Regions from separate parts of the Arthrobacter sp. 05T47 genome, predicted to be linked through region 2. Evidence: riboswitches for the same ligand, from Rfam matches in the RefSeq annotation. Region 2 holds a riboswitch; each other region holds the start of a gene.

Region 1 (4,905 bases), on a different contig from region 2:
TTCGCCTTGCCGGCCGTGCCGCCGTTCCCATTGCCGTTCCCGTCGCCGCCGGTGGTGCTCTTCGCCGGCTTCGAACCGGAGATGACCACGGCGTCGAATTCCTGGCCGATGTGGTTGACCAGCAGGGCAGCCTCCACGGTGTCCAATGCCAGCCGCTCCAGCTTTGCGGCGAGCTGGTCCGAGGTGCCCATGATCGCCGGAAGGGACGGCAGGGCCGCCCGGGCCCAGTCCGGAACCTCGGTGCCGCTGCTCAGGGCTTCACAGATCACCAGCACGAAGCGGTCCACCAGCCGCCGCAAAGGCGCCGTGGAATGGGCGTAGGCGGCGCCGATGGCTGACTGTACGGCGGCTTGGGGTACCGTCCCGTCGAAGTGCGTGTACCCGGCGCCACGGAAAAGCATGCCGGCCGAATGCACAATGGCCAGCTGCCGGGGGTCGGTGGGGTCCAGGGTCCGCAGGTACTCGCCGTAGCCCATTTCTCCGTCCCAGGGCTTGCCAAGGGCGTGGGTCTGGCGGTGGAAATGCCGCAGCGACGCCTCGTCCGGGGCGGGCATGGTCCGCAGGATGCCGACCTTGCCCTGGAGCATGAGCGCGGCGGCCGCCATTCCGGTCATGAGGGAAATCTGGGCGTTCCAGTCCTCCACCGGCAGCGGCGGGGCCGCCACGATCCGGTAGCCGCCGTCGGGCAGTTGCTGGATTTCCTGTTCGGGCATGTTCAGGCTTGCCCCGCCGCGCAGGCGTTCGAGTTCCACCCGCTTGATGCCTACCTCTTTGAGCAGCTGCAGCACGGGCGTGGCCGTGCCGGCGTCGAGGTCGGCCTGGACGGCCTTGTAGCTGAGTTTTGCGCGGCTGCGGACCCGGGCCCGGCGCACAAGGACCGATGTCACCTCTGCCGCGGCGTCGAGCCCGAACTCCCAGACGAACGCGGAGCACAGCTGACCTGCGAGCAGGCTGCCGGCGGCCTCGCTGATGATCTCCGGATGCAGCGGAATCCTTCCGTCGGGGGTGTAGAAGGTCTGCCCGCGGCGCCGGGTCTCGGCGTCGAGCGCCCCGCCCGGGGCGACAAACGACGGGACGTCGGCGATGGCGTAAAACACCTTGTAGCCCTCGTCATCCCGTTCGATGAACAGGGCCTGGTCGAGGTCGGTGGACGATGCCGGGTCGATGGTCACGAACTCGACATGCGTGAGGTCCAGGTCCGGGAGCTTGTGCTCGGCCACGGCCGCCGCGGCGTCGCGCAGCACGTCCTCGGGGAACGGGCCGGGCAGTTCCAGCGTGGTGCGCAACGCCTTGAGGGCCCCGGCCAGCTGGTTCTGCTGCTCGTGGACACTGGGGGTCAGGCGATGATGGGACACGAAAATCAGGGTAGCCCGATTTCCGCCATTAGTCTTGGATCATGAGCGCAACTCCGGAGGATCCTGCCCTCTACAACAGCTTCCTGGCGGATCTGCTGGGAGTGATGGCGTACGGCGAGCTTTCCGCCTTCGAACGGCTCTCTTCCAGTGCCGGATATTCGCCCACGCTGCGTGACCGTGCCGTGCTGGGCAGGATGGCGGTGGCCGAGTTCCAGCACTACGAACTCATCCGGGCCCGGCTCGAGGATATGGGCCTGGACACGGAGGCTGCCATGCTGCCGTTCCAGCCCTCGGTGGACTTCTTCCATGAGCGCACACGCCCGGCGGACTGGTACGAAGCGCTCATGAAGGCCTACGTGATCGACACTGTCTCCGCGGACTTTTACAGCGCCGTCGGCGTGTACGTCGACGCCGGGACCCGGGAGCTGATCGCACAGGTCCGCTCCACCGGCGAGTCCACGGGTGTGCTGCAGGAGCGACTCAAGGCGGCCCTGGCCGATGACCCCCGGCTGGCGTCACGCCTGGCGCTGTGGGCCCGGCGCCTGCTGGGCGAGGTCCTGACCCATGCCCAGCGGGTGAGCCTTGAGCACGCATTCCTGGGCGGGCTGTCGGGACTGGACGACGCGGACGCCAGGGCGCTGGTGGTGGGCCTGACGGCCGAGCTCGCAGCGAACCACGCGCGAAGGATGGCGGGACTGGGGCTCCCCGGCTAGGTTCACTGCCCGGGACGGCCCGGTTCATGGCGGGGAACCTGCTCAGGAGTCAGCGTTCAGGAATCAGCGTTCAGGAGTCAGTGGCGTCCAGCGCCGCCAGCAGTGCACCGGCCGCGTGGGCCGGATCGTCGGCGTCGGTGATGGCCCGGACCACCACGATCCGCCGGGCGCCGGCGTCGACTACCTGCTCCACGTTGCCGAGGTCGATCCCGCCGATGGCAAACCACGGCAGCAGGCTTTCCGTCGGGCCGTCGGGGTTTCCGGCACCCTCGGCGTTCGCCTGGCCGGTCGCCTGGGCGGCGTAACGCACCAGGTCGAGGCCGACGGCGGCGCGTCCCGGCTTGGTGGGAGTCGCCCATACTGGCCCCACACAGAAGTAGTCCAGTCCCTTGCGGCCGGGAGAAGCAGCCACGGCTGCGTCCACCTGTTCAGGGGTGTGGGTGGACAGGCCGATCACGGCGTCTTTGCCCAGGAAGCCGCGGGCTGCGTCCAGCGAAATGTCCTTCTGGCCGATATGGAACACCGGGGCCCCGGACAGGGAGGCGATGTCCGCCCGGTCGTTGACGGCCCACAGCCGTCCGTGGCGCTGCGCCGCGGCGTGCAGGACTTCGAGGAGTTCCAGTTCCTCGGCCGCCTCGAGCGACTTGTCGCGCAGCTGGATGATGTCCACTCCGCCGGCGAAGGCGGCGTCCACGAAGTCCTCGAAGTCGCCGCGGTCCCTGCGGGCGTCGGTGCACAAGTAGAGGCGGGCGGTGGTGTGGAGGTGGTCCTGGCTCATGGGACCAGCCTAGTTCCTCTAAACTGGGCGCATACCGCGGGAGCCCGCAGCAGCCATGGAGCCGCTGCCCGGCTGAGAGGGCGTCAGAGCCGACCGCTTGACCTGATCCGGCTAGTACCGGCGTAGGGAAGGAATTTTTCATGGGCACGCAAGTAGGCTCACAAGCCGGCCGTGAAGCCGTGGCCGCAGATGACGCCACCGCCCGGGATTGTTACACCGGAGCCGTATCCACTGACGGAATCACCGCAGGGGACGTCACCGCAGACGTTGCCGTGATCGGCGGCGGGGTGATCGGCCACGGCATCGCCTTCGAGGCCAGCCGCGCGGGCCGGTCCGTGGTCCTGATCGATGATGTTCCCGGTACAGGAGCGAGCTGGGCCGCGGCCGGCATGCTCGCCCCTGTCAGCGAGCTGCACTACCAGGAGGAGCAGCTGCTGGAACTGATGCTCGAGTCTTCCCGGCTGTGGCCCGGATTCGCGGCCGGGCTCGACGCCGGTCCCGCCGGCCAGGACTCCCGGACGGGTACCGGGTATTTGACGACCCCGACCCTCGCCGTCGGGGCGGACGCGGCGGACCGGCGCGCGCTCGCGGACCTGAGGGAAGTCCAGAAAGCCTCCGGCCTCAGCGTGGAACCGCTGACAGTGCGCGAGGCACGGGGCCGGGAGCCCCTGCTGAGCCCCGGCATCTCGTGTGCCTTCGACATCCCGGCCGACCACCAGGTGGATCCCCGCCTGCTGATCGCCCGGATTGCCGGCGTCCTGGCCGCGGAGGACCGCGGCAGCTTCATCCGGCGGCGCGCTGCAGGGCTGCTGTGGCAGGACGGCAACGTTGCAGGGGTCCGCCTCGATGGCGGCGGTACCGTACGCGCCGCGGAAACCGTGGTCGCCAACGGGCTCGGCGCCGCCGATCTTGATGAATTGCCCGCCGGGCTCACCCTGCCGCTGCGGCCCGTCTACGGTGACATCCTCCGGCTCCGCGTGCCCGCGCACCTGCAGCCGCTGCTCACTGCCACCGTGCGGGGGATGGTGCGCGGGGTCCCGGTGTACATCGTGCCCCGCCAGGACGGCACCGTGGTGATTGGCGCCACCCAGCGCGAGGACGGCCCGTCGGATCCCCAGGCCGTGTCGGCCGGCGGCGTCTACCAGCTGCTGCGGGACGCCCAGCAGCTGGTGCCCGCCGTCGCCGAACTCGAGCTCCTGGAAGCCACGGCGCGGCCCCGGCCAGGCACGCCGGACAACGCCCCGCTGCTGGGCCGGGTTGCCCGCCCGGACGGCGGGGATGTCCCCGGACTCATCATCGCCACAGGTTTCTTCCGGCACGGCGTCCTGCTCACCCCGGCGGCTGCCGCCGTATGCCGCCAACTCATGGACGGGACGCCGGACCCGCGCTGGGCCGGTTTCCGCCCCGACCGTTTTTCCCGCATCCCGGACACGTCCGGGGACAGTCCCAAGAAGGAAGCAGCATGAACATCAGACTGAACGGAACGGAGCAAAGCGTCGCCGACGGCGCCTCCGTCAGCACCCTCGTCAGCCAGCTCACGGGCCGGAGCATCGGCCCCGACGGCCAGGCCGCCGACGGCCGGAAACTCGGTGTCGCCGTGGCCCGCAACGCCGAAGTGGTGCCGCGCAGCCAGTGGCACGCCACGGCGCTCGCCGACGGCGACGACGTCGAACTTGTCACGGCAGTCCAGGGAGGATGACCAGCATGAACGAGACCACACTGGCAGGAACACCGGCCGTGCAGGCGCGCGGGGCGGTGGCCGATCCATTGGTGATCGATGGCGTGGCGCTTGGGTCCCGCCTCATCATGGGCACCGGCGGCGCGCCGAGCCTGGACGGGCTGGGTGCGGCGCTTGTTGCCTCCGGAACCGAGCTGACCACGGTGGCGATGCGCCGCTATTCGCCGGCGGAGACGGGCTCGCTGTTCCAGCTGCTCGAGGACCAGCAGATCCGGGTGCTGCCCAACACGGCCGGCTGTTTCACCGCCAAGGACGCCATCCTCACAGCCGAGCTGGCCCGCGAAGCCCTGGAAACGGACTGGGTCAAACTCGAAGTCATTG
Region 2 (4,905 bases):
GGGCCGCTGCCACGAGGACCCCGTAGCTGCCGGACACCGAGGCGGCCAACAGGTGATCGACGTAGGACTTCGTTACCGGGCCCAAGGTGGCCCCCGTGGGGCGGGTGCTGAGCCAGGTACGGTGCAGCTCGGACTCGACTTCCAGGCAGGTCTGCGCGGACCTGGCCCAGAACAGCTGCTCGGCCTCGGTGGGGGCGATCGCGGCGGCGCGTGCCAGGACCCGGGAGTAGCCGTTGAGGTAGATGGCGTCCTGGGCGAGGTAGTAGGCGAATTCGTGCTCGGGCAGGGTCCCGTCGGCCAGGCCGCGGATGAAGTCCAGGGCGTAGATGGCGTCAAGATCGGCGGTGGCCCCCGCGCGCAGGGCCGCGGCGAACTCGCCCTCCCCCGGAGCGTGGCCCGCATCGGCGTCGCCCACATGACTGTGGCCGACGTGGTGGAAGTGATGGACCGGGCCGTTGCCGTTGCCGACGTCCAGAACCGAGGCTTCGCGGAGTGCGCCCAGCAGCCACGGCTTGACCACCCGCAGCGCCGCTTCCCAGTCCCCCACCCGGGCCTGCACGGTGGCCATGGCCGAGGACAGGGAGCAGCCTGTGCCGTGGCTGTTGCGCGTCGCGATCCGCTCCCCCGGCACCACCACCGTTTCGGTGCCGAGCAGGCCCCCGGTGTTGACCAGCGCATCCGGGCAGCCGGCGTCGCCGTCATTCCCGAGCCCGCCCTGGAGGTGCCCGCCCTTGACCAGGACGGTGGCGCCGGTCAGCGCGGCCAGCCGTTTGCCCTGCGCCAGGGCCTCGGCCCAGTCGGCCGCGACGGGTTCCTTGAGCAGGATTCCGAGTTCGGCGAGGTTCGGGGTGATGAGGTCCGCCAGCGGCAGGAGGGCCTGCAGGGCGGCCTCGGCCGATTCCTGCAGGAGCCGGTCACCGCTCGTGGCGACCATGACGGGGTCCAGGACGACGACTGCGGGGCGCACCTTCTCCAGCCAGGTGCGGACGGCGTCGATCACACCGGCGTCGCCGAGCATGCCGATCTTGACTGCGTCAATGCCGATGTCCTCGCTGATGGCCTCCAGCTGGGCCGTGAGGAACGCCGCCGGGGGTACGTGGACGGCGCGCACGCCCTGGGTGTTTTGGGCGGTCAGGGCCGTGATGGCGGCCATCCCGTAGCCGCCATTCGCCGCGATGCTCTTGAGGTCGGCCTGGATCCCGGCCCCGCCGGACGGATCGGACCCCGCAATCGCCAGCACGCGGGGAATGCGCGGCGGCGCGGGCGGGCGGACCCCAGAGGGCAAGAAACCGGAGGGCAAGAAACCGCCGGGCAGAAAACTGCCCGGCTGAAAATCACTGGGCGGCAATTCGGACGGATTGGATTTCGCGGACAAGTCAGACATCCCTTCGCCGGTGCTAACCGGACAGGTTCAACGGGTCTGGATCTCAGCCGGCCCGATGCGCGGCACCCCGTGTCAGTGTTCCAGCCTAGCCGTTGCCACCGGGCTGCCCCGTTAACGCACGTGCGGGCCCGGGCCGAGCGGACGTATTGTTACGCCCGCTCGGCCCGGACCCGCACCCCAACCAGTCGAAGTGACCGGCCGGGGACGTGATCAGCCGCGGAGGACTACAGCTCCGAGGCCGGTACTCCGACGCCGAGGATGATCGGCTCGTTGCCGGCAGGGATGGACGCCCGCTGGGCCGCGGCGGGCGCCTTGGCCTCGTGAACCGACCCGGCCGCGGCCGGACGTGTGGCCTCGCGGTGTTCCACGGAGGTCTCGTTGGCTGCGCCCTGGGCACGGCTGGCGCTGCGGTTGCGGCGTCCGCGGCGGCCACGAGTCGTGTCCGCTGCCGGTGAAGCCGGGGCTTCCGAGGCGGGCGCGGCTGCCGGCGCCTCGGGGGCCGCGGGTGCCTGGGCTGCGGCTTGCTTGTCGGCCTGCTTGTCGGCCTGCTCACCGGCGTCGGCCTCGCCCAGGTTGGCGAAGGCCTCGGTCAGCAGGTCCAGGGTCAGGGCCGGTGCCTGGGTGTCCTCGGCGTGCTCGACGAAGGGCAGGGCAACCTGCTCGCCGCCAAACGTCAGCACGGTCGCGGGACGCCCGGCTGCTTCGTCCGCGGCGGCGAGGTGCGTAACGGCGTCGACGGCGGCCTGCCGGGCCCCGGCGTCGCTGGCCGCGGCTGCCTCCCCATCGTGCAGGTGCGCGGCGTGCGCCGCGGCGGCAATGTTCGCCAGCGCAGCCCGGGTGGCTTCAGCCTTGGCGTGGCGTTCAGCTTCGGTGGGCTCGGCGTGGACGGCCGCGGGCGTGGACGGCGCGGACTCGGGGCCCTGGCCTCCCCTGCCGCGGCGGCGGCTCTTGCGCTCGGTGCGGGCAGCCGGCTGGGCCGCCTCGGTGCGCGGCACATAGTGCTCCGCGGCGACCGTGTTGGCGCGGCGGTGTTCCACGGGCTCGTCATGGGTGACGATGCCGCGGCCCGCGCACGCCTCGCACTGCTCGCCGAAGACTTCCAGCAGCCCAGTGCCCATCCGCTTGCGGGTCATCTGCACGAGGCCCAGCGAGGTCACCTCAGCCACCTGGTGCTTGGTCCGGTCCCGGCCCAGGCACTCCACCATGCGGCGCAGCACGAGGTCGCGGTTGGATTCGAGCACCATGTCGATGAAGTCGATCACGATGATGCCGCCGATGTCGCGCAGGCGCAGCTGCCGGACCACTTCCTCGGCCGCTTCCAGGTTGTTCTTGGTGACGGTTTCCTCGAGGTTGCCGCCGGAGCCCGTGAACTTGCCGGTGTTGACGTCCACCACGGTCATGGCTTCGGTGCGGTCGATCACCAGGGACCCGCCAGAGGGCAGGAAGACCTTGCGGTCCAGGGCCTTGTGGATCTGCTCGTCGATGCGCCAGGCCGCGAAGATGTCCGTGTCCTTGGTCCACTTCTCGAGCCGGCCCACCAGGTCCGGAGCCACGTAGGTGACGTAGGCCTCGATGGTGTCCCAGGCTTCCTCGCCGGAGACGATCAGCTTGGAGAAGTCCTCGTTGAAGACGTCGCGGACCACCTTGATGGTCAGGTCAGGTTCGCCGTAGAGCAGCTCGGGGGCGAGGATCTTGGTGGACGTCGACTGGCTCTCGATGCCTTCCCACTGCGCGCGGAGCCGGTTGATGTCGTGGGTGAGCTCTTCCTCGGAAGCGCCCTCGGCCGCGGTGCGGACAATGACGCCCGCGTCCTCGGGCAGGCGGTCCTTGAGGATCCGCTTGAGGCGGTTGCGTTCGACGTCGGGCAGCTTGCGGGAGATGCCGGTCATGGAACCGCCGGGCACGTACACGAGGTAGCGGCCGGGCAGCGAGATCTGGCTGGTGAGGCGGGCGCCCTTGTGGCCGACCGGGTCCTTGGTGACCTGGACCAGTACGGAGTCGCCGGACTTGAGCGCGTTCTCGATCCGGCGCTGCTTGCCTTCGAGGTTGACGGACTCCCAGTTCACTTCGCCGGCGTACAGCACAGCGTTGCGGCCGCGGCCGATGTCCACGAAAGCGGCTTCCATGGACGGGAGAACGTTCTGGACCTTGCCCAGGTAGACGTTGCCGATCAGGGAATCCTGCTGGGTCTTGGACACGAAGTGCTCGGCCAGGACGCCGTCTTCGAGGACACCGATCTGGATTCTGTCGTCGCGCTGGCGGACGATCATCTGCCGGTCCACGGACTCGCGGCGGGCCAGGAACTCGGCCTCGGTGATGACGGTGCGGCGGCGGCCGGTGTCGCGGGATTCGCGGCGGCGCTGCTTCTTGGCTTCCAGGCGGGTGGAGCCCTTGACGGAGGTGACGCGGTTGTTCACCGGCGCCTCGGCCATGGCCCGCGGCGCGCGGACCCGGGTCACCGTGTTGGGCGGGTCGTCGCCTTCCCCGCCGGTCAGCTCCAGGTCCTGGTCACCGCGGCGGCGGCGACGACGGCGGCGGGAGGTCACGCCGTCTTCGAGGGTTGCTTCGGAGCCTTCCTCGCCCTCTTCGTCGGTGCCTTCTGAATCAGTCTCGGACTCGCCGGAGGTGCGGGTGCGCCCGCGCCGCCCGCGGCTGCGGCGTCGACGGCGGCTGCCGGCGTCCTCGTCCTCGTCGCCTTCCTCGTCTTCGGGCTCCGCTGCGGCAACGGGGGCCGGGCGCACCACGGTGCTGAGGTCGGGGGCCTGGAAGATCACGGACGTCAGGGCACCGGGTTCCATGAACAGCGAGGCGGCCGGGCTTTCCTCGGGCCGGGCCTGCGGCTCGTCGGCCGGGGTTTCTTCGGGCGCGGCCACGGCGGGCTGGGTTTCCGCCGAGGCTTCGGCGGTGGCTTCGGCCTGCTGAGCTTCAGCCGGGGCGGCTTCTTCGGCCGGGACGGCTACTGCGGGTACTTCTTCGGTTTTCGGTGCAGCCTTTGCCCGGCTGGCCCGGCGACGGACCGGCTTCTCTACTGCCTTCTCGGCTGTCTTCTCGTCTGCGGACGATGCCTCAGAAGCTTCTGCGGCGGGAGCCTCTGCGGCGGCCGTCGCGCTGGCCTCGGACTCATCGGCGAAGGCAGGGAGCGGTTCCGGGGCGGCCACGCTCTTGCGGGCACGGGTGCGCCGAGCAGGCGCCTTGACTGCAGTTTCGGGAGCAGCAGCTTCGGCAGCTGCGGCCTCGGAGGTTTTGGCGCCAGCTGCTTTGCCGCGAGCGGCGACGGGCTCATCCGAGCCGGCCGCCTCGGCCAGGGCTGCGGCTTCAGCCACCGCCTCCGCGGCAGCTGCGGCGTCCATCTTTGGTACCGGGGCCTTCCGGCGGGTCCGGACGGCCCTCTTCGGCGCTACCGGAGCCTCTGCTTCCGCAGTTAGTTCTACTTCCCCGGCTACTACGTTTTCGTTACCGGTTACAACCTGGTCATTATCCATATGTGGCGACACTCCTGCCCCTGATGCGCCGCCACATTC
Region 3 (2,365 bases), on a different contig from region 2:
GCACAGCTCGTCGAAGTGGGTGTACAGGAAGTTCTCCTGGTGGTGCGCCAGGCACCAGCCGGCCATGATGGAGCCGCCGCGGGAGACGATGCCGGTGACCCGGTTGGCCGTCAGGGGCACATAGCGCAGCAGCACCCCGGCGTGGATGGTCATGTAGTCCACGCCCTGCTCGCACTGTTCGATCACGGTGTCCCGGAAGATCTCCCAGGTTAGGGCGTTGGCCTCACCGTTGACCTTCTCCAGCGCCTGGTAGATCGGGACGGTGCCGATGGGCACGGGGGAGTTGCGGATGATCCACTCGCGCGTGGTGTGGATGTCATCACCGGTGGAGAGGTCCATCACCGTGTCCGCGCCCCACTGCGTGGCCCACTGGAGTTTGTCGACCTCCTCGGCGATGGAGCTGGTCACGGCCGAGTTGCCGATGTTGGCGTTGATTTTCACCAGGAACGCCTTGCCGATGATCATCGGCTCCGATTCGGGGTGGTTGACGTTGTTAGGAATGATCGCGCGGCCCGCGGCCACCTCGCTGCGCACCAGCTCCACATCGCAGTTCTCGCGCAGCGCGACGAACCGCATTTCCTGGGTGATGACGCCGTCGCGGGCGTAGCGCATCTGCGTGACGGTCCTGCCCTCGACGGCGCGGCGCGGCACCGGGCGCCCGCCCTGCCATTCGGCCGACGCCGCACCCCGGCGGACCGCCGACTTGCCGTCATCGAGAAGCTCCCGTTCCCGGCCGGCGTAGGGTTCGGTGTCCGCCCTCGCCTCGATCCAGGGAGCCCGGAACGGCTCCAGCCCGCGGACCGGATCGCTGCCCGGGCCGGCCGTGCGGTAGACCCGGAACGGAGCGTTCGCGACACCGCCCGGGGAGGGTTCCAGGGCGATCTCGGTCACCGGGACGCGGATGCCGTGCTCCGGATCCGCGGTGAAGGCCAGCGAGTGGGACTTCAGCGACTGGGTAGTGACTGCTGGCTTCTTTTGGGCAGGGCTGTGCTGTGTTTCTGTGGTGCTCAAAGGATTACTCACTTCCTTCGCCGGCATTACCCGGACAGGTTCAACGGTCGCAGGCTGCGCTAGCCCGATCTCAGCCCCTGCAAGGGCACCCGTGTGGTCGTARACGAAGCTACCACAGGCCCWCYGGAAGCCTGCCGAGTGTGACGGCAMCCGGCCAGGCGGCAGTGTTAGCGTGGAATWGTGACTCTGCCCRGGSCCGTGCCCCGCACCAGGACGGCGACGCCGGAAGACCTCGCGGCGCTGCCGGTTCTCGAGGCCGCGGCCGACCGCCTCCTTGAAGCGGCATTGGGGAACCAGGCGCTCCCGTCCCCGGAAATGACGACGCCGGTTGAGCCGCTCTTCGTACTGGTCGCCGGAAGCCCGCCTGTGGGATTCGCCCGCGTGGACGAAGTCGGCAGCCAGGCCCACCTGGAACAACTCTCCGTACATCCGGACTCTGCCGGACGGGGGATTGGGCGGTCCTTGGTTCACKCGGCCATCGACGCGGCCCGSGGCCGGGGCTATGCATGGATGACGCTGTGCACTTTCGCGGACGTTCCGTTCAATGCCCCGTTTTACGCAAGCTGCGGCTTTGAGGAACTCGCCGAGCCGGGGCCGGCATTGGSCGCCCTGCGGATCCACGAAGCGCAACTGGGCCTGGATGGGCTGGGCCGGCGGATCGTCATGCGGATTAGGCTGTAGGCCATGACCAGCATCATCGAGTTCACCGGCCCCATCCTCACCGCGGCGGACCAGGAACGCCGCGGGCTCTGGGCGGTGGACGGCCTGCTGACCTTCGACCGTCCCGCCGACGCGCCGGACCGCGTGCTGGACGGCTGGGTCMTGCCCGGGYTCGTGGACGCACACTGCCACATCGGCCTTGGCCCGGGCGGGGACGTCTCCGAGGCCACCGCKGAATCCCAAGCCCTGGCGGACCGCGACGCCGGGACGCTGCTGGTCCGCGATGCCGGCGCCGTCCACGACACCCGCTGGCTCCAGCAGCGCCAGGACCTTCCCCGGATCATCCGCTCCGGCCGGCACATCGCCAGGGCCCGGCGCTACCTGCGCGGCCTGGCCGTCGAGGTCGAGCCCGGCGATCTCGTCGAGGCCGTACGGAAGCAGGCCCGTGCAGGCGATGGCTGGGTCAAGCTGGTGGGGGACTGGATCGACCGCGACGTCGGCGACCTCGCCGCCAGCTTTCCGGCCCGCACGGTCAAGGACGCCATCCAGGCCGCCCACGATGAAGGGGCCCGCGTCACCGCGCACTGCTTCGCCGAAAACACCCTGGATGACATGCTCGACGCCGGGATCGACTGCATCGAGCACGCCACCGGATTGCTGCCGCGGCACCTGCCGCGCTTCCTCGAACAGGGCG
Region 4 (4,905 bases), on a different contig from region 2:
TGTCCAACGCCTTCCTCTCCGGAGACCTCTTCAACCTCTACGTCGGCTTTGAGATCCTGCTGACGGCCAGCTACGTGCTCATCACCCTCGGCGGAACGGGCCCGCGCATCCGGGCCGGCGTGACCTACGTGGTGGTCTCGGTCGTGTCCTCGGTCTTGTTCCTGATCGCGATCGCCATGGTCTACGGCGCCACCGGAACCATCAACATGGCGGACCTCGCCATCAAGCTCGGGGACCTGGACCAGGGCACCCGGACGCTGCTGCACGTCATGCTGCTGGTGGCCTTCGGCATCAAGGCCGCCGTGTTCCCGCTGTCCTTCTGGCTCCCTGACTCCTACCCCACGGCCCCGGCCCCGGTCACCGCCGTGTTTGCCGGGCTGCTGACCAAGGTGGGCGTCTACGCGATGGTCCGTACGGAGACGCTGCTCTTCCCGGGCGACGCGCTCAACGCCCCGCTCATGGTCGCGGCGCTGCTGACCATGGTGGTGGGCATCCTCGGCGCCCTGGCCCAAAGTGACATCAAGAGGCTCCTGTCCTTCACCCTGGTCAGCCACATTGGCTACATGGTCTTTGGCCTGGCCATGTCCACGGTGGCCGGCCTGGGCGCCGCGGTCTTCTACGTGGCCCACCACATCACCATCCAGACCAGCCTGTTCCTGGTGACCGGCCTGATTGAACGCCGCGGCGGCAGCTCGTCCATGGACCGCGTGGCCGGACTGGCCAAACTCTCCCCGGTTTTGGGAGTCCTGTTCTTCATCCCCGCCATGAACCTGGCCGGCATCCCGCCGTTCTCGGGCTTCCTGGGCAAGCTGGGGCTCCTTCAGGCGGGCGTCGAGCTGGGCACGCCGCTGGCCTACGCCCTGGTGATCGGCGGCGTGCTGACCAGCCTGCTGACCCTGCTGGCGATCGCGAGGGTCTGGAACCGGGCGTTCTGGCGCAAGCCCGAGGACGCCGAACACCCCGATCCGGTGCTCCTGGCGGCCCCGGCGGACTCCGCCACCGGGGACCGGGCCGGCCGGGCGAACGTAACCCTGCTGCCGCGCACCATGGTGGGCTCCACCCTGGGCCTGGTGGTCTTTGGCGTGGCCCTGACGGTCTTTGCCGGACCGCTGTTCAGGGTGGCAGACCAGTCCGCCGCAGAAATGCTGGACAGGTCCCCCTACATCCATGCCGTGCTGGGCCAGGACGCACCTGTGCCGCCGGTGCCAGGTCAGGTCCAGTTAGGCCAGGTCCAGCCAGGGCAGGCCCCGCCCGGCCAGGTCCAGGAGCAGGGCGGCGGGAAATGAGCCGGAAAAGGATCTCGCTGCGCCAAGAACTGCCGCTGCTGGTGTGGCTGGTTTTCGTCTGGGGCGCATTGTGGCAGAACTTCAGCCCCGGCAATCTCCTCTTCGGGGCCCTCATCGCCGTGCTCGTGGCACGCATTTTCTACCTGCCCCCGGTGGAGCTCGGCGGCCGCTTCAACGTGCTCCGCGCCGTCCCCTTCGTCCTCATCTTCCTAGGAAAAGTCGTCGCGGCCAGCTTCCAGGTCCTGTACCTCGCCGTGGCCCGCGGCCCCAAAGTCGTCAGCGCAATCGTCGCCGTGCCGCTGCGGAGCCATTCCGACCTCCTGGTCACGGCCACCGGGCACGTGATCTCCCTGATTCCGGGATCCCTTGTGGTGGAGGTGGACAGGTCCACGTCCACGCTCTACATCCACGGCATCAACGTCCGCAACGCCCAGGACGCGGCCAAGCTGCGCAAGGAGGTCCGGGACACCGAGGCGGGGCTGATCAGGATCATGGGCTCCAAAGACGAACTCTCCGCCCTTACCCAGGAGGTCACCGCATGATGCAGATCGTCCTGACGGTGACCGCCGTCGTACTTTCCCTTGCCGCGCTGGGGGCGATCATCCGGATCGCGCGGGGCCCCTCACTGCTGGACCGTGTCCTCGCCGCCGACGTGCTGCTGGCCATCTTCGGCGCGGCCCTGTGCATCGACATGGCTGCCAACCGGCACCTGAACAACCTGATGCTGCTGGTGGCGATCTCCCTGATCGGCTTCGTCGGCTCGGTCACCTTCGCCCGGTTCGTGGCCGACCGGAGGGAGAGCGTCCGTGAATCCTGACACAGTGATCGACTCCGTCTCGGCCGTGTTCATGGTGACCGGCGCCCTCATGTCCCTCGGCGCCGCTGTCGGGCTGTTGCGCTTCCCGGACCTCATGAGCCGGATGCATGCCGCCACCAAACCGCAGGTCCTGGGACTGTTCCTGCTGCTGGCGGCCCTTGGCCTGCAGATGCGCACCTGGTGGGTGTGGCCCGTGCTGGTGGTGGCGTGGCTCTTCCAGCTGCTGACCGTCCCCGTATCGGCCCACATGGTGGGCCGGGCCGGTTACCGGACCAAGCACCTGCACCCGGAGCTGCTGACCTCCGACGAGCTCGAGGCAGTGGTCCAGCAGGCGGCCGCCAAGCACGGAGCGGACGACGGCGACGCCGGCTGACCGAAACGGCTGACCGCAGCGTCTAATCCGGAGGGGGCCAGCCAGGTCCGTCCAGCCAGGTCCGCGCAGCCCGAGCCGCCCTGACGATGTCCGGCCATACGATGCCTGTTTAGACGATGTCCTGGGTTTTGGAGAAGCGGGTGATCGCCCGCTGCGTGCCGCGGTTGGCGAGCACCTGGATGATGGCGCTGACCGATGCCGAGATCAGGGCGAACGTCAATGCCGTGCGCAGCGTGGTGGGGACGTCGTCGTCGTGGCCCTTGGGCGGCTTGTTGCCCGTGGACTTTTCCCAGATGGTGTCCACCAGCTTGGTGCCGGCAAAGCCGGCCGCGAGGCTGACGCCAGTGCCGAGCAGCTTGATGAGGATGGTCATTCTTCGGTCTCCTTGGGGCGGGAACAGGGGCTACCCCCAGCCTAGCGTTCCGGTGTGAGGACGTTCCGCAGGGCCTCGACAACAAGATCGTGGTCCGCCTTCTGGGGCAGGCCGGAGACGGTGACGACCGCGACGGCGCCCGTGCCGCGGACGTAAATGGGAAACGCTCCGCCGTGGGCGGCGAACTCCATCTGGTCGAACCAGGCGTTGTCCTCGATCCTGCCGCCGGCAGCGCGGGCGCGCAGGCCCACCAGCAGGGACGGGACCTCGTAACGCATGGCCGTGCGCTTCTTGGCGTTGATCCAGCGTTCGTTGTCCGGCGTGGCGCCGTCCAGCGCGGCGTGGAAGAGCACCTGCTCGCCCTTGGTGATGTCGACGGCGATGGGCAGCGAGCGTTGCCTGCCCAGCTCTACGAGGAGGAGTCCGAGGTCCAGGGCATCGTCCTTGCTGAACGAGGCGAACTGGAGGGCCTCCATCTCGGCCAGCACGCGGCCGATGAGCGCCGCGAGGGATCCCTGCGGCTGCGGCTCGCTCGAATCGGGGTCGTATTCCCCGGAGGGATCTGGTGTGAGCGTCAAAATAGTCCAGCTTTCCGGTGCGTGACTGGGCCGCCCGCAGGCGGGTCCGGGTGTCCGACACGTCGACTCTACCAAGCGGCAATTCCCGGCCGCGGCGACCGGCTTTGCCCGGCCGCGGATTGTGACGGCACGCCACTGAAAACCCGGCCGTCCGGGTGTAAACTGAGCCAGCCCACAAGGGCAGAATAATTTACGACAGGGGAGCGCCGCCGTCGGGCATCGCCGGAAAAATCCGGGGAAAACCGCTGGTGGGCGCTGAGAGTGCGGACAGCCGCAGACCCTCGAACCTGATCCGGTTAGTACCGGCGCAAGGGAGTCGAGATCTCAGGGTGCGCGGAGGGCGGCGGAAGCCGAACCGGCCGGAGCATCCTCCCCTCCTGTTCCTCAGGAGGACGACATGACAGATATTTCAGCACAGCATGGTTCCACCAGCCGCCCAGCCGCCCGCCGCAACTACACCTGGCGTGTGGTGGACATTGTGGTGGCCGCCTTGATCGCCGTTGCCGGCGGCGTCATCTTCTGGGCCTGGTCCCAGGGCGCGAACCTGATTTCAACCCCGGTCAACGCCATCTACCCGCCGCTCAGCGGACTCTACGCCGGCGGCTGGATGATTCCGGCCGTATTGGGCATGCTCATCATCCGCAAGCCGGGTGCGGCGCTCTTCTGCGAGAGCGTGGCGGCCACGGGCGAGCTCATCATGGGTTCCCAGTACGGCACCACGGTGCTGATCTCCGGTGTGCTGCAGGGCCTTGGCGCGGAGCTGGTCTTCGCGGCCTTCCTCTACACGAAGTTCAACCTGCCGGTATCTCTGCTGGCCGGGGCGGGTGCGGGCCTCTTCTGCGGCCTGAACGATTCCTTCCTCCCGTGGGGCTGGAACATCGCCTACGAAGCCGGCGACAAGCTCGCCTACATCGTCTTCACCACCATCTCCGGTGCAGTGATTGCCGGCGGACTGTCCTGGCTCGCCACCCGAGGCCTGGCCAAGACAGGCGTGCTGGGCTCCTTTGCCTCCCGCAAGGCCGCCACGGAGCCCGTCTTCTCCTGAGTCGACTGCTGAACCTACATCTGAAACCTGCAGACGACTCATGAGACCTTCACCGGAAGTCAGGCCGGCCGCCGTCACGGCCCGCGGCTGGGGCTGGCGGCACGCCGGAAGGCCCCGGCCCGCGGTCAGCGGCCTTGACCTGGACATCCGGCCGGGGGAGCGCGTGCTCCTGCTCGGCCCCTCCGGCGCCGGCAAATCGACGCTGCTCCACGCCCTGGCCGGCGTGCTGGGGGACGGCCCGGCCGGGCCTTCCGGCGACTCCGGCGACTCCGAAGATTCCGACGAGACCGGAAGCCTGCTGATCGACGGGGTCCCGCCGCGGGCGCAGCGCGGCCGCGCCGGGCTGGTGCAGCAGGACCCGGAAACGCAGGTGGTGCTGTCCCGCCTCGGCGACGACGTCGCCTTCGGGGCTGAGAACCTCGCCGTCCCGGCG

Evidence for each region. A riboswitch is a leader RNA that binds a small molecule or an ion and turns the genes downstream of it on or off. The one in region 2 is predicted to bind thiamine pyrophosphate.
Region 1: linked by a shared signal. The riboswitch ahead of thiO (glycine oxidase ThiO) and the one ahead of AC1DEY_RS13395 (bifunctional hydroxymethylpyrimidine kinase/phosphomethylpyrimidine kinase) in region 2 are both predicted to bind thiamine pyrophosphate.
Region 3: linked by a shared signal. The riboswitch ahead of thiC (phosphomethylpyrimidine synthase ThiC) and the one ahead of AC1DEY_RS13395 (bifunctional hydroxymethylpyrimidine kinase/phosphomethylpyrimidine kinase) in region 2 are both predicted to bind thiamine pyrophosphate.
Region 4: linked by a shared signal. The riboswitch ahead of AC1DEY_RS10865 (ECF transporter S component) and the one ahead of AC1DEY_RS13395 (bifunctional hydroxymethylpyrimidine kinase/phosphomethylpyrimidine kinase) in region 2 are both predicted to bind thiamine pyrophosphate.

What each region holds. Positions count from the first base shown of each region.
Region 1 is NZ_JBFTKG010000021.1:64,003-68,907, reverse strand. It holds gene AC1DEY_RS15035 (RNB domain-containing ribonuclease) at 1-1,355, opposite strand, end outside; gene AC1DEY_RS15030 (ferritin-like fold-containing protein) at 1,397-2,068, shown strand; gene AC1DEY_RS15025 (thiamine phosphate synthase) at 2,139-2,846, opposite strand; TPP riboswitch at 2,873-2,993, shown strand; gene thiO (glycine oxidase ThiO) at 2,987-4,312, shown strand; gene thiS (sulfur carrier protein ThiS) at 4,309-4,545, shown strand; gene AC1DEY_RS15010 (thiazole synthase) at 4,551-4,905, shown strand, end outside.
Region 2 is NZ_JBFTKG010000017.1:60,316-65,220, reverse strand. It holds gene AC1DEY_RS13395 (bifunctional hydroxymethylpyrimidine kinase/phosphomethylpyrimidine kinase) at 1-1,384, opposite strand, end outside; TPP riboswitch at 1,367-1,464, opposite strand; gene AC1DEY_RS13390 (Rne/Rng family ribonuclease) at 1,609-4,866, opposite strand.
Region 3 is NZ_JBFTKG010000026.1:21,414-23,778, reverse strand. It holds gene thiC (phosphomethylpyrimidine synthase ThiC) at 1-1,011, opposite strand, end outside; TPP riboswitch at 1,007-1,114, opposite strand; gene AC1DEY_RS16600 (GNAT family N-acetyltransferase) at 1,192-1,692, shown strand; gene AC1DEY_RS16595 (amidohydrolase family protein) at 1,696-2,365, shown strand, end outside.
Region 4 is NZ_JBFTKG010000012.1:56,326-61,230, forward strand. It holds gene AC1DEY_RS10835 (Na+/H+ antiporter subunit D) at 1-1,286, shown strand, start outside; gene AC1DEY_RS10840 (Na+/H+ antiporter subunit E) at 1,283-1,828, shown strand; gene AC1DEY_RS10845 (MrpF/PhaF family protein) at 1,825-2,103, shown strand; gene mnhG (monovalent cation/H(+) antiporter subunit G) at 2,093-2,476, shown strand; gene AC1DEY_RS10855 (DUF4235 domain-containing protein) at 2,586-2,849, opposite strand; gene AC1DEY_RS10860 (heme-degrading domain-containing protein) at 2,891-3,427, opposite strand; TPP riboswitch at 3,615-3,759, shown strand; gene AC1DEY_RS10865 (ECF transporter S component) at 3,825-4,472, shown strand; gene AC1DEY_RS10870 (ABC transporter ATP-binding protein) at 4,513-4,905, shown strand, end outside.